Regions from separate parts of the Zhongshania guokunii genome, predicted to be linked through region 1. Evidence: predicted binding sites of a transcription regulator. Region 1 holds the regulator's gene; each other region holds the start of a gene.

Region 1 (5,090 bases):
GCACCGATGAAAAAGAACATCGCGTTAAAATGACCTTACAACCCCAAGCCATCCCCGACAGCGAAACCGCTGCCGACGACAAGCCCGCTAATAGCCCACCAGCGGAAAGCACCAATAGCGAAGAGTCGCGTTAATTATGCCCGTACTGCAAGCCAGTAATCTCGCCAAAGCCTACAAGGGCCGCGAAATCATTAAGGATGTGTCGCTCACCATTAGCAGCGGTGAAATAGTAGGCCTACTCGGCCCCAACGGCGCCGGCAAAACCACCTGTTTTTACATGATTGTAGGCATTGTGAATGCCGACCGCGGCTCGATCCGGCTCGATGACCGCGACCTTACCCGCTTATCAATTAACGGCCGCGCCAAACACGGCGTCGGTTATTTACCCCAGGAAGCGTCAATATTTCGTAAATTGAGCGTCGCCGATAACATCATGGCCATTCTAGAGACCCGCAGCGACCTCAACCGCAAACAGCGCAATGAAAAACTCGAGGCCCTCCTCCAGGAATTTCATATCACCCATATTCGCAAATCCATGGGCATGTCACTCTCAGGCGGCGAGCGCCGCCGAGTTGAAATTGCACGCGCACTTGCGACCGAACCCAGCTTTATCCTGCTTGACGAACCCTTTGCCGGCGTCGATCCTATCTCGGTAAACGATATCCAAAATATCGTCAAACATCTGCAGGCGCGAGGTATAGGCGTACTAATCACCGATCACAATGTTCGTGAAACCCTCGACATTTGCGACAAAGCCTATATCGTTGGCGAAGGCCGTATTGTCGCCGAAGGTGACGCCAACACCGTACTCAACAACCAGATTGTGCGCGACATTTACCTTGGCGATAAATTTACGCTATAAGCCCACCCGACAGGTTTTAACAGTAACTTTGCGGCCACGCCAAAGGTTCTAAACTTGGCTGTCGCAGTGCACGGCCACCGCCATTGCGCAACACGACGTTTTTATTCAAAGACTACCAGTCTTTTACAAATGAACCGGCACAGGTATTGCAGGCAATGATTGTCCCGACTACACTGAGAGAGAGGCATAATCATTGCCGGTAGAACAAACTCATTTGTTCGTGTTGCCACTGTCCTGTTGTAGAAGCCACTGCCTATGAAACAATCGCTACAGCTCAAAGTCGGTCAAAGCTTGACCATGACACCTCAGCTGCAACAAGCGATTCGCTTATTACAATTATCCACCCTCGACCTTCAGCAAGAAATCCAATCGGCGCTAGACTCAAACCCACTACTTGAAATCAGCGACGAGGGCGAAGACATCGAGGTCAATATCGAACCGACCTCCGCCGAACCCAAAAAGGCCGAAAAAACCAGCGATCAAGAGACAGAAGCGCCACAACCAGAAGCCGACGCCGACTGGGCTGAGCGCAGTGATATACCTGAAGATCTGCCCGTCGACAGCCAGTGGGACGACGTTTACCAAACCACCGGCAGCGGCACGGGCTCAGGCTCCTCGTCGGAAGACAGCGACTACAACAACGATTACCGGAACTCCAGCTCCGACTCCCTACAAGACCACCTGCGCTGGCAGCTTAACCTCAGTCGCTTGTCAGAAATTGACCGCATTATTGCCGAAGCCATTATCGATGCCATCGATGAAAAAGGCCGACTAACCGTTAGCGCCGAAGAATTAGTTGAAGGCTTTGCCAATGAAGACATTGAAATTGAAGAGTTCAATGCGGTTTTACACCTCATTCAACAATTTGATCCTCCGGGGGTCGCTGCCCGCGACTTACAAGAGTGCCTCTTAATTCAGCTGAAGCAATTACCCGCAGGCACAGCCTACGTCGAAGAAGCTAGCCTTGTTGTAAGCCAATATATGGCGCAATTGGGAAATCGCGACTATAACCAGATTATGCGCCGCTGCCGCTTGAAAGAAGAACAGCTTCGCGAAGTGATTAAATTAGTTCAATCACTCAACCCCACTCCCGGTGACGGCATTGGTGCCGACTCAACCGAGTATGTGGTTCCCGATGTGTTTGTAAGCAAGAAGGATGATCGCTGGTTGGTCGAATTAAATCCCGACATTGCCCCCAAAATCCAGATTAATGCCCACTACGCGGCACTGGCGCGGAAAAGCAGCAATAGCAGCGACAACGACTATATTCGCGACAATTTGCAAGAAGCGCGCTGGTTCATTAAAAGCTTGCTCAGCCGCAACGAGACTTTAATGAAGGTCGCCACCAAAATTGTCGAATACCAGCGCGGCTTTTTTGAGTACGGCGAAGAGGCCATGAAGCCACTCGTCCTGCACGATATTGCCGAGGCGGTGGGCATGCACGAATCCACCATCTCACGGGTAACCACCCAAAAATACATGCACACCCCGCGGGGAATTTTTGAGCTCAAATTCTTCTTTTCCAGCCATGTGTCCACCGATACTGGCGGTGAATGCTCCTCTACCGCGATTCGCGCTCTAATCAAAAAACTGGTTGCCGCTGAAAACCCGCGCAAGCCGCTGAGCGACAGCAAAATCACTGACTTACTAGGCGAGCAAGGCATCCAAGTTGCCCGTCGCACCATTGCAAAATATCGAGAATCACTGGTTATTCCGCCCTCAAACGAGCGGAAACGACTAGTATAGTGGCAGTGCCCCTGTTACGGTCATTGTCGTCATACACGCGCCGTGAGGCGCTAGTTATATTCAGCGATGAAGGAGTAAAATATGCAGATTACTGTTAGTGGTCACCACGTTGACGTCACCCCGTCTCTTCGCGATTACGTCAATACAAAACTCGGCAAACTTCAACGACACTTTGACAATATCACCAATACCGACGTCACCCTGTCTGTGGAAAAATTGGTCCAGAAAGCCGAGGCCACCGTTCACGTTGCCGGCGCCGATTTATTTGCCACCTGTGAATCGGAGGATATGTACGCGGCAATCGACAGCCTAACCGACAAACTCGACCGGCAATTAATTAAACACAAAGAAAAATCGCTAGGTCGCTGAGACCTTTCGATCCACTCACTCTCTCTGTTGCAAGAAACCATGATACTCAATTCCATTCTCACACTAGGACGCACCCATAGCGGTGCGTCCGTTACCAGTAAAAAACGTCTTCTCGAATACATCTCTACTGAAATCAGTGCCGATAATGACGAATTTAACGCCGACGAATTATTCAATGAATTGCTCGCCAGAGAACGTCTGGGTAGTACCGGTATCGGCCACGGCGTGGCGATTCCCCACTGCCGCAGCAACCGCTGCTCAGCGATCACCGGCATGCTCCTTAAGCTAGAGCAGCCCATCGACTTTGAGGCCATCGACGACGCCCCCGTGGATCTCGTATTCGCCCTTATTGTCCCTGCCGAAGCCCACGATGAGCACCTCAAGGTTCTCGGCGCACTGGCCACAGCGTTTAACGAGGAAGAGTTTCGTCGCGACCTGCGCAATGCCGACTCCGACCAAGCGCTACTTGAACGTGCATTGAAACCCTAATGGAAATGATCATCCTCAGCGGCCGCTCCGGCTCCGGAAAAAGTACCGCCCTTCACCAACTTGAGGATGAAGGCTTTTATGCCATCGACAATTTACCGGTGTCGCTACTACCTGAACTAGTGCGCGAACTAGCGCAAAACCCGCTGAATGCCCACCAGAAAGTTGCGGTCTGTATCGACGCCCGCAACTCTCCAGTTGGCTTAGCAAAGTTTAAATCGCTCTGTGAACAAGTCAAAAAACACGCTCAACTGCGAATAGTGTTTCTCGATGCTGGTGACGACAAGTTAATTAAGCGCTTCAGCGAAACCCGTCGCCGCCACCCCTTAGCAACCGATTCACTGCCGCTGGCCGACGCGATCAAACTTGAGTCGATCCTCCTCGAACCAATTGTGGTAGAAGCATCGCTGGCAATCGACAGCAGCGACATGACCGTCCACGAATTGCGCGCGACCATACGCGACCGAATTCTTGGCACCGACGCCAGCCGCCTAACGGTGCAGCTGAAGTCCTTCGGTTTCAAGCGCGGACTACCCCTCGACGCTGACCTAGTCTACGATTTACGCATGCTACCCAACCCCCACTGGCAGGAAGGTTTACGTGCCTTAACCGGCAGAGACTCCGCCGTACAAGATTTTCTTAGCAAGCAAGCAGATGTTCAGCAAATGCACGCTGATATTCTGCAATATATACAGACATGGCTACCCAAAATTGAAGCCAGCAATCGCAGCTATTTCACCATCGCCATTGGTTGCACCGGTGGCCAACATCGCTCAGTATATATGGTTGAAACCCTCGCAGAGGTGCTTCGCAACAATTACCCAGACCTCCAAGTTCGCCACCGCGAGCTGCAGCACTAGAGATTACGATGGTCGAAACCAAACTAATAATTATTAATAAATTGGGCCTGCACGCCCGCGCAGCAGCCAAACTTGTCGCCACCACCGCCGCCTATAGCGCTGCGGTTACCATTCGCATTGGCGACAAATCAGTCGACGGCAAAAGTATTATGGCGCTGATGATGCTCGCCGCCAGCAAGGGTACCGAGATCGCCGTTATTTGCGATGGCAGCGACGAAGATGCCGCGATGGCCGCAATACAAGATCTTATTAATCAACGTTTTGGCGAGGGAGAGTAAGATTTAACTTTATTTCACCCGCAACTCCTTCGCGGATTGTTGCGCGGCCCGCTTTAAAGGATAATTAGCCAGACTACTCTTTTAACCATCACGGCTCAGGCTAGGGATAGGTATGGCCCAGACTGCAGACAAGCTTCAAACCGAGAGCCAACTCAAAACCCTCAATGACGCCTTGGGTTCCGGTGGTTTCCTGCAAATCCGCCGCATGCTAAATGGCCTGCCCCCCGCAGACGCCGCCCACCTTATTGAATCCACACCACACAAAATTCGTAGTGTGCTGTGGCAGCTGATCGACATTGAGAATGAAGGTGACATCCTCCAACACCTCAATGACGAAGTGCAGAGCCAATTTCTGCGCCAGATGGACGCCGAAGAAGTGGCCGCCATCACCGAAGGCCTTGAAACCGATGATATTGCGGACATTCTCCAGCAATTACCGGATCGGGTTATTCGTGAAGTTCTCGAGTCAATGGATCATCAGGACCGCCT
Region 2 (5,090 bases), on a different contig from region 1:
GATCGGCCCCAGAACCAGTGCCACGGCACTCAAAGACTAGCGCTAGCTTACAATTTTCACCTCGTCGCCAAGGCGAATATTGCCTTGGCCGCGATGGATCATATTTTGACCAAAATAGACCTCATCACCCCGCTGACGTAGTTTTCTTAGCATCATAAATACATCCGCCTCGCGGCTCGCATCCACCAAATTAACAGTGGGAATCGCGCAGCGCGCGCAGGGCTTAACCAGATCAAACTCGATATCGCCTATGCGAATACGTTGCCAATTATCCTCCGCAAATGCCTCAGCACCGCTTATGACGATATTTGGCCGGAAGCGCAAAATATCCATCTCCCGCCCGAGGCCAGCGCTAAACAACCGTAAAGAAGCCGCATTGCAAAGCAAAAATGGAAAACCATCAGCAAAACTAACCCTGTCGCCCTGCTGGGCAAATTGCATATCCACCTGCCGATGCGTTTGCTCTGGCATGTAACAAAGCCGCAGTGGTTTGCCCAGCAAGCTGCTAAGCCAGCTAGCGGCCTCGTCGCCGGCATCTAAGGCGGCGCAGCTATCTGCCCATACCATCACCTTACAGGAAGTTTGGGCACTGGCTACGGGTACGTAAATCTCGGCATTGGCATAATCGAGATGCCAAAGATAAATACCCTCCCCCCTGTATTCGGCGCCAATTCGCGACATTTTTGGAAGCTGGCGCTGGGTGATGAATTGGCCAGCTTCGTCCACCACCAACCAGCGCCGATCGCGATCTGGGCCCCAGCTCGTCACCCTTGTTACTTCCTGTGCGTGGCCGCGCAGAGATTTAACTGGATAAGAGTAAAGTCCCGAAACTTGGATACTCATCGCGCTGACCGCTCACCGGCAAATGCCAGCACCGCCTCGCTATCGAAAGGCCAGCACAATTCCAGGTTGTCGCTTATCCGAGCTAACACCGGAATAGACAGTGCATAGTGCTCGAGCAAGATGTCGTCGTCGGCGATATCAATCACTTCTATTTGCCAATCGTAGCCCTGCGCCAAAAGCTCACTTAAAACAGCTTCAGCCAATTCACACAAATGACAGGCCGAAGTCCCGTACAGTGCAAAGGACGTCACAGGCGTCTGCACTTCCATATCGCCACCCCTAAATAGATATACACCAAAAACAAAAAGCCCAGCAATACTGGGCTTTTTTTAAACCAAAATAAACCGCGGACAAATTATAAATCGTAACCGACTTCGTTGTGACAAGTAATGTCCAAGCCCTGCGCCTCTTCGTCGGCACTCACGCGCAGACCCACTAGCTTGTCTATAAGTACAAATAAACCGTAACTAATAATCGCGGTATAAGCAAAAGTAGCGCCAATACCAATCAACTGCACTTTAAGCTGCGAAGCAATGGTCATACCCTCGGCAAGACCTTGGCCGCTGAATATACCCAGCTCACTGCTGGCAAAAATACCCGCCAAAAAGGTGCCCAATATACCGCCGACGCCATGCACGGGAAACACATCCAGGGAATCGTCTATCTTCCATACCTGCTTCATTGCCAAAGTAATATAAAAACACACAATACCCGCACTCAGACCAATTACGATCGCGCCCGCTGGCCCCACGAACCCAGAGGCCGGAGTGATCGTACCCAAACCAGCTACCATACCCGTTACAGCACCTAAAGCACTCGGCTTGCCGTAGCGCTTCCACTCAATTGCCGACCAGGTCAAACAACCCGTTGCTGCAGACAAGTGGGTTACCAGCATTGCCATACCGGCATCACCATTGGCAGCCAAGGCGCTACCGGCGTTAAAACCAAACCAGCCTACCCACAGCATGCCCGCACCGATAAAGGTCATAGTCAGGTTGTGTGGCGGCAAGGCCATTTGACCAAAGCCCTGACGCTTGCCGAGCACTAGCGCCGCCACCAATGCAGCAGCACCGGCCGTAATATGCACAACAGTACCGCCGGCAAAATCCAGCAAGCCCATTTCTGCCAGCCAGCCGCCGCCCCATACCCAGTGGGTAACGGGCGCGTAGACCAACAACAACCACAGCGCAGAAAATATCATTACCGCCGAGAATTTAATCCGTTCTGCAAAGCCACCGATAATCAGCGCTGGCGTAATAATCGCGAAAGTCATCTGAAACATAATAAAAACGGTTTCGGGAATATCGCCGCTAATACTGGACTCACCTACACCAGCAAGAAACGCTTTACTCAGACCACCAACAAACGCCGAGCCCTCGCTAAAGGCCAAGCTATACCCTGCTACAACCCACAGCAATGACGCTAGACAGGTAATACTAAAACACTGCATTAATACGCTTAGCACATTTTTACTACGCACTAAGCCACCGTAAAACAAGGCCAATCCAGGCAAAGTCATAAACAGAACAAGGGCTGTCGATGTTAACATCCACGCGGTGTTACCGGTGTCGAGATTCTGTGCAAATCCCCACTGTGGTGCAAAAATAGCGGCGAGAAAGCCTGCAATACGCAGCGGGCGCCAATTTCCCTTGTTTTTCATCAAAAATATCTCCTAGTGCGCAGCATTACGCACCACATTGGTTCGTTTATAATTAAATCGCTCAGTATTGGGGCGCTTTTTACCTAGCAAGTATATTTAGATACCAAGGCAAAACCCAACACAACTACTCGTAACTCACTGTTTATGTGCAACATTGTTTTTAGAAGCGCGGTTCAGAAACAGCAGCTAAAGTTAATGCGACATAAAGGTTATTTGCTGAACATCCAGCAACGCACAAATTAGAAGCAATAATCATGCCCAAGCATAGTGCAAAAGCACCACAAGAATGCATTAAGTAATATGTCGTCCTAAAACGCTAAATATAAATAGACTAAAACAAGGTAAGCGCGGGCATTTTCAATTAAAATTCCCTCCCACGCGCAGCATCCCCGCTGAGTGCCCACAGCTGCGGCAAAGGGCCTTAGCAAGCCCAAGACCACGGCAATATAAGCGAACCCTATGAGCAGCGAGAACTATCAGCAACGCAAAGCATTTTTCGACCAGTTGTTAACGATCTATGGTCGGAAACCAGTACTAGAAGCCCTTCAAGACTCTACAATGCAGGTCTACAAGCTCCACCTCGCTCAGAGCAATAAAGAAGACGGCATTATTCGGGAATTGCGCCAGCTTGCCGAACAGCGCGGCATTGAAATAGAGATGCACGAGCGCAAAGCGCTATCGCGCATTTCTAAGAACGGTAAACAAGATCAGGGCGTGGCCGCCGACCTACAGCTCAGCGCCTACCAGCCCTGCTCCGCTATTAGCGCTGATCACTTGCAGGCATCGCCGCGCCGCTATATCGCATTAGACCGCATAACTAACCCGCAAAATCTCGGCATGATTATTCGCTCGGTGGCAGCCAGTGGTATCGATGGCCTTATCTTACCCCGTCGAGGTGGCGCGCCATTAACAGCACTAGTTATAAAAGCCAGTGCCGGCACCCTCTTCAAGGCGCCGATCTACCACTGCGAAGATCTGGATGCCGAATTACTACGCATGAAAGACGATGGCGCCACTCTATGTTGTTTATCGTCCCACGCTGAGCACTCGCTTTTCGATTACAAAGCACAGGGCAGTATGGTTTATATTCTTGGCAATGAAACCGAAGGTGTGAGCCGCAATTTGGAAAAGCGCTGCAATGCGCGCTTAAAAATCCCTATGCACAACGGCGTCGAATCGCTAAATGTCGCGGTGACGGCTGCGTTAATTGCGTTTAGTGGCCTGTAATTGGTAACACGAAACAGGAAAAGAAAAGCGCAAACGCTAGCGTTTGCGCTTAGATTTATTTAGCCAAATAAGCCATGGCCTGCTCAAGCCCACCTAAGGTCATGGGGTACATATGCCCCTCAAGCTGCTTTTCAACCATTTTAATAGACTGAGTCCAGCCCCAGTCTGAGGGTGGCACGGGGTTTAACCAAGCGACCTTCTCATAGGTTTCACGTAAACGTCGCATCCACGTCTCGCCCGCCTCCTCATTCCAATGCTCTACACTGCCGCCGGGCTGAACAATTTCATAGGGCGACATTGACGCGTCACCCACAAAAATCACTTTATAGTCCGAGCTGTACTTATGCAGAATATCCAGCATTTGAATGCGCTCAGCGTGACGGCGCATATTGTTATCCCACACCGACTCGTAGATGTAGTTGTGGAAATAATAATATTCCATGTGCTTAAATTCAGTGCGCGCCGCCGAAAATAGCTCTTCGCAGACCTTAATATGCGGATCCATTGAACCACCCACATCAAAGAACAACAGCACTTTCACCGCATTATGGCGCTCTGGCACCATTTTTAGGTCGAGCATACCGCCGTTCTTGGCGGTGGACGAAATCGTATCGTTAATATCTAACTCGTCCGCCGCGCCGGTGCGCGCAAATTTGCGCAGGCGTCGCAGAGCCACTTTAATATTGCGAGTGCCCAGCTCAACGCTGTCGTCGAGGTTTTTGAAATCCCGACGCTCCCACACTTTAATGGCCTTTTTGTTTTGGCTTTCACCACCAATGCGGATGCCTTCTGGATTGTAACCGCTGTGGCCATAGGGCGAAGTACCGCCCGTACCAATCCATTTATTACCGCCAGCGTGGCGGCCTTTTTGCTCGTCGAGCCGCTTTTTAAACTCTTCGATGAGCTTATCTAGGCCACCTAATGACTCAATTTTGGCTTTTTCTTCGTCGGTGAGCTGCTTAAGGAACTCCCTGCGCAGCCAGTCATCGGGAATCATTGCCTCGATAATATCGTCGAGGCTACTCAGGTCGCTAAAGTAGCGGCCAAAGGCTTTGTCGAAGCGGTCGTAATACTTCTCATCCTTGACCATGCACAGCCGTGCCAACTGATAAAACTCGTCAACATCGACAAAGGCCAAGCGCGCTTGCAGCCCTGCCAATAAATCGAGCAGTTCGCGAATTGTTACTGGCACACCAGCATTGCGTAAACTGAGAAAAAATTGAACTAGCATAATTTAATTGCGGCCATCACGGCGATGCATAAAGGCCAGACGCTCAAGCAAATGAACATCTTGCTCATTTTTCAACAGCGCGCCATACAGCGGCGGAATAGCCTTACTGGCATCGCGATTTTTAAGAAT
Region 3 (5,090 bases), on a different contig from region 1:
TGTTTGTCACCCTGCCCATCGCCTTTGCCAATATGAATGGCGGCCTATTTTTTGGCACCATCTTTTTCAGTTTAGTTAGTATTGCCGCACTCAGTTCGTCAATATCCTTGATTGAACCCGGTGTGGCCTGGCTGGAAAAATACGGTGTAAAAAGACCGCTATCAACATTCGGGCTGGCGGGTATCGCGTGGCTTGGCGGTTTAGCGTGTATTCACTACGGCGCGGTGTTTGATGCACTGGACTATATTACCGCCAATATCATGTTACCCATTGGCGGCTTATTAATTGCGATATTTGTCGGCTGGGTACTACCCGTCAGCACTACCGCGGCCGAAGTAAGCATGGGCCGCGGCTTTGTCTTTAAAGCCTGGCGAATAGCGCTGCGCTATATCGCTCCAGCGGGTATCCTGCTGGTCTTTTTAAACAGCCTTAAACTCATTTAAATAGGATCCCTATCTGTGCGCAACCCGCTATTAAATACTTTTATTATTGCCAGCTTAGTTCTGTTTGGCGGCCTCTATTATTACAGCGGCCAAGTGGAAGACCACTACAGCGACAACGCCGCCCGCTATTTAAATGCATCGCTAGGAAGTATTTCAAGCTGGCAGGTGGCAGATCTAAAAGCCCAGCTATCGGCCGAGACCCTAGCCAAAGTCGACGATGAGCAGCTAGCCAAGCTTTGCGCTGACTATGCCCACCTTGGTCAGTTTCAATCTATGGAACAGCCCTTGTTCTCACGTTTAAGCGGCGCACTGTCACTATTTAGCGAGCCACCGAAGCTTAGCTACAGCAGCAATGTTCACTTTGAACACGGCAATGCGGTAATGACCGCTACCCTGACCTTAGAGCAGCAGCGCTTCAAACTGTACAACCTCAACCTCGGCAAGCCTGAACAAAACGCGACCAACTAAGTAATTTCACACTGGCAATAAATGCGGCTGCAGATGAACGCGAGCGGATTTCGGCAGCGGTATTGGCCGGTGCTCGCTATTGACACAAACGAGGGTCGACTCCCCCTCGGCAACCAGCTCGCTACCCTCTTCCGAGTAAAGACATTGCCGCAAGCTAAAACTGCTGTTACCAATATGCAGCACCCACGCCTTACCGCGCAGCATACGGCCATGATGCCACTCTCGGCGAAAATTTAAGCCCACCGCAGCCATAATCAAGCCAAAGTTATCCGCACCCTCACCTTCTCCAAAGCCCGATTGATCAAGCCAATCGACCCGCGCTTCTTCTAAATAGCGAAAATACTGCACGTGATTAATATGACCCATACTGTCTTGATCTGCCCAGCGCGGCTTAATTAACACATCAAACAAAGGCGCAATTGTAGTTTCACTCATGATGGACGGTACACCTTTACGTTTTCAAAACCCTGCTCCACCAAATGCGAGGCATGGAGACGACTCATTACGCCCTTATCGCAATACAGCATATAAGTGCGCGCTTGGTCGAGCTGGGCAAAGCGGCTATGTAGCTCGTAAAAAGGGATGGCCTGCACTTCGCTTGTCATTAACTTCAATGGTTTGCGATCAACCTCATCAGGGTGGCGCACGTCGACAATAACTGCATCTGGCAATGGAATCGGTAAAGACTCAACGGCGGCTACCGTCAAATCCTCGTCGGCAAGCGCGTCAATATTGATGTAATTTGCCGCGGCAATCGCCCGTTCTAGCACCGCAAAATCAAAATTCGCCTCTTGAGCCGCAATTTTTTCGGGCTTGGCGCGGGTGGTCGGCTTAACCGAAATCACCCCGCAGTACTCAGGCATATTGGCCGCGAAGGCCTCGGTGCCAATTTTGGCAGCAATATTGATGATATCGAGCTTGTCAGCACAGATTAGTGGACGCAGCACCAAGGTGTCGGTGACTTGATCGATGACCGATAGGTTCTGCAAAGTCTGACTGGAAACCTGGGCCACCGCCTCGCCGGTAACCAAGGCCGCCACCTCCAACTCAGCTGCGACTTGCGATGCGGCACGCAGCATCATGCGTTTGAGAATAACGCCCATTTGCGAGTTCTCAACATTTTTCAGGATTTCACCAACCACATCTTCAAAGGGCACACTAACAAACTTCACGCGATGGGAGGCGCCGTATTTAAGCCACAAATACAAGGCGACCTCTTTTACTCCAACCTCATGCTCGCGCCCGCCAAGATTAAAAAAGCAAAAATGCGTACGCATGCCGCGCTTCATGGTTAGATAGCTTGAAACTGTCGAATCAAAGCCACCCGAGATAAGCGACACAGCTGCATCGATCGTGCCCAGCGGAAACCCCCCAAGACCTTCAAGTCGCCGATTCACAATATAAACCAGATCCTGACGCACCTCGATACGCACCGTCACATCGGGATTGTGCAAATCCACACCCGCTGACTCAACGTGCTGATTCAGCCCCCCGCCCACATAGCGCTCAACTTCACTAGAATTAAAGTCGTGTTTACCCACCCGTTTACAACGCACCACAAATCGCTTACCGCGCAGGCTATCGCCAATGGCAAGGCGAGTTTTTTCGTAAATATCGTGCACATCCACCAGAGGATATTCCAGCACTTCAACAAAGTGTGAAATACCTGGCGTATTACTGAGTACCGCAACAAAACCAGCGATGACCTCGGGGTCCTCACTAGCGGTTTCAATAGTTATCCTGTCCCAATCGCGAATAATCTCTAGGTTCGGGTCTAGCGGCAGCAGTAACTTACGCAAATTGTCGCGCAGCTGCCGAGTAAATTTCTTGCGAACCGGTTTACTCTTGATGATGATTTCAGGAAATAATTTAACGAGGAATTTCATTTAACGACCGAAAAAATTGGAGGGCCGCCTATTATACCCCCTCAGCCTTACAGGGGGCAGCCCGCCTTTAACGCACAAAAATAGTGCTAAATTTCAACACAAGCACCAATATGGCGCAGGCTTTTTAGCTTCATGCACAAGCTTTAAGCAAAACGATTAAACGCCATTGCGAAGTAATACTATGAAATAGCCTAATATCGGCATGTTTATTGCCTTTTCAGTTCGCAGATTGCGTCGCTATGCGGCACAATACAATGCGAATATAATCAACACTCCTCGGCGATGCCGAATTCAAACTTACTCTCTCTATCTGGAGGACGAACATAATGTCAGAGAACACTCTGCAGTTAATCGCCGAAAATGACGTGAAGTGGGCGGACATGCGCTTTACCGATACCAAGGGCAAAGAGCAACACGTCACTATTCCGGCAACAGACGTCGATGTAAGCTTTTTTGAAGACGGCAAAATGTTTGACGGTTCATCCATTGCCGGCTGGAAGGGCATTAACGAATCCGACATGATCCTGATGCCTGACGACTCCGCATCGGTTCTTGATCCCTTTACCGAAGAATCTACTATTATCATCCGCTGCAATATCGTAGAGCCATCTACTATGCAGGGCTACAACCGCGATCCACGCTCTATCGCCCAACGCGCCGAAGACTATATGCGCGCATCTGGCATTGCCGATAACGCACTATTTGGCCCCGAGCCCGAGTTTTTCATTTTTGACGATGTTAAATGGAAAGTTTCAATGGAAGGCGCTAGCTATGCGATTGCCTCTGACGAAGCGGCCTGGAAATCAGGCGACAACTTTGAAGAAGGCAACACCGGCCATCGCCCAGGTGTTAAAGGCGGCTACTTCCCCGTACCACCAGTCGACAGCCTCCACGACCTGCGTGGCGCCATGTGTAATGCCATGACCGATATGGGCCTGACCATTGAAGTACACCACCACGAAGTAGGCACAGCTGGTCAGTGTGAAATCGGCGTTGGCCCAAACACCTGCGTTAAAAAAGCGGATGAAGTACAGATCCTCAAGTACTGTGTACACAATGTTGCCCACGCCTACGGCAAAACCGCAACATTTATGCCTAAGCCTATCGTTGGCGACAACGGCAGCGGCATGCACGTTCACATGTCTCTGAGCAAAGACGGCACCAACCTATTTGCTGGCGACGTATACGGCGGCCTGTCTGAAACCGCCCTGTTCTACATTGGCGGTATCATCAAGCACGCTCGCGCTATTAACGCCTTCACCAACGCCTCTACCAACTCGTATAAGCGTCTGGTTCCCGGTTTTGAAGCACCGGTAATGCTGGCTTACTCAGCACGTAACCGCTCTGCCTCTATCCGTATTCCTTTTGTACCAAACCCCAAAGCGCGTCGCGTTGAAGTTCGCTTCCCAGACCCGTCAGCTAACCCTTACCTCGCGTTTGCGGTAATGCTAATGGCTGGTCTTGACGGCATTCAAAACAAGATCCACCCCGGCGACGCTGCAGATAAAGATCTGTACGACCTACCTGCAGAAGAAGCCGCATCAATCCCAACCGTTGCTTCTAGCCTAGACCAGGCCCTGCAGGCACTGGATGCGGATCGTTCATTCTTAACCGCCGGCGGCGTTTTTGACGACGATACTATCGATGCTTACATCGCCCTTAAGTCTCAGGAAGTTGAGCGCCTAGCCATGACAACTCACCCCGTTGAGTTCGATATGTACTACAGCGTTTAAACCATACTGCGCTTAAAAAGCCCGCTTCATGCGGGCTTTTTTGTACCTACAACCTCCCTTTATTCATTCCCGCTACACACCTACCACACCATTCGCAAAGCTTGCACTCCTCCGCGCTTCACCACATCATAGAGCCATTAAATACCGAGGTGCTGTATGGCTCGCTACCTACTCCTAATTTGTTCCATGCTGCTTAGCAGCCTTAGCTTTGCCACTGAAATTTACCGCTCTACCGACCAATACGGCAACACTGTGTTTTCTGACAAAGCGCCAAAGAACAGCACCCCAGTGAAACTCCCACCCACCAATACCACCCCAGCAACTGACGTTAGTAATCGCCCCAACCACCGCCCCACTAGCATTAACGTAAGCCCCGACAACCGAATCACAATTCAATCCCCCAACAACGGCGCCATTATCGCCAATGGACTCATCGCCACCACCGTTAGCACTAGCACCCAAAATCCACTAGATCCCTCACAGCGCATCGTCTTTAGCCTAGACAATGACACCCTCACTCGCTCCAGCAGTACCCAATACACCATCCCCCGCCTAAGCCG

Evidence for each region. The regulator sigma-54, encoded in region 1, starts transcription at its own class of promoters, with help from an activator protein. The targets are predictions, from matches to a motif close to TGGCACANNNNTTGCNNT.
Region 2: AB4876_RS02305 (ammonium transporter) is a predicted target of sigma-54. The motif match lies at 2,746-2,763, and genes of this name have one in related genera.
Region 3: glnA (glutamate--ammonia ligase) is a predicted target of sigma-54. The motif match lies at 2,996-3,013, and genes of this name have one in related genera.

The regions. Positions count from the first base shown of each region.
Region 1 is NZ_JBFRYA010000004.1:154,609-159,698, forward strand. It holds gene lptA (lipopolysaccharide transport periplasmic protein LptA) at 1-134, shown strand, start outside; gene lptB (LPS export ABC transporter ATP-binding protein) at 137-862, shown strand; gene AB4876_RS06155 (RNA polymerase factor sigma-54) at 1,118-2,608, shown strand; gene hpf (ribosome hibernation-promoting factor, HPF/YfiA family) at 2,690-2,977, shown strand; gene AB4876_RS06165 (PTS sugar transporter subunit IIA) at 3,017-3,466, shown strand; gene rapZ (RNase adapter RapZ) at 3,466-4,323, shown strand; gene AB4876_RS06175 (HPr family phosphocarrier protein) at 4,332-4,601, shown strand; gene mgtE (magnesium transporter) at 4,714-5,090, shown strand, end outside.
Region 2 is NZ_JBFRYA010000001.1:498,038-503,127, reverse strand. It holds gene AB4876_RS02320 (transglycosylase SLT domain-containing protein) at 1-40, shown strand, start outside; gene AB4876_RS02315 (MOSC domain-containing protein) at 43-843, opposite strand; gene AB4876_RS02310 (glutaredoxin family protein) at 840-1,112, opposite strand; gene AB4876_RS02305 (ammonium transporter) at 1,199-2,503, opposite strand; gene AB4876_RS02300 (TrmH family RNA methyltransferase) at 2,963-3,730, shown strand; gene AB4876_RS02295 (vWA domain-containing protein) at 3,786-4,961, opposite strand; gene AB4876_RS02290 (AAA family ATPase) at 4,965-5,090, opposite strand, start outside.
Region 3 is NZ_JBFRYA010000015.1:51,737-56,826, forward strand. It holds gene AB4876_RS15445 (sodium-dependent transporter) at 1-443, shown strand, start outside; gene AB4876_RS15450 (hypothetical protein) at 459-911, shown strand; gene AB4876_RS15455 (acyl-CoA thioesterase) at 918-1,346, opposite strand; gene thiI (tRNA uracil 4-sulfurtransferase ThiI) at 1,343-2,797, opposite strand; gene glnA (glutamate--ammonia ligase) at 3,124-4,530, shown strand; gene AB4876_RS15470 (DUF4124 domain-containing protein) at 4,687-5,090, shown strand, end outside.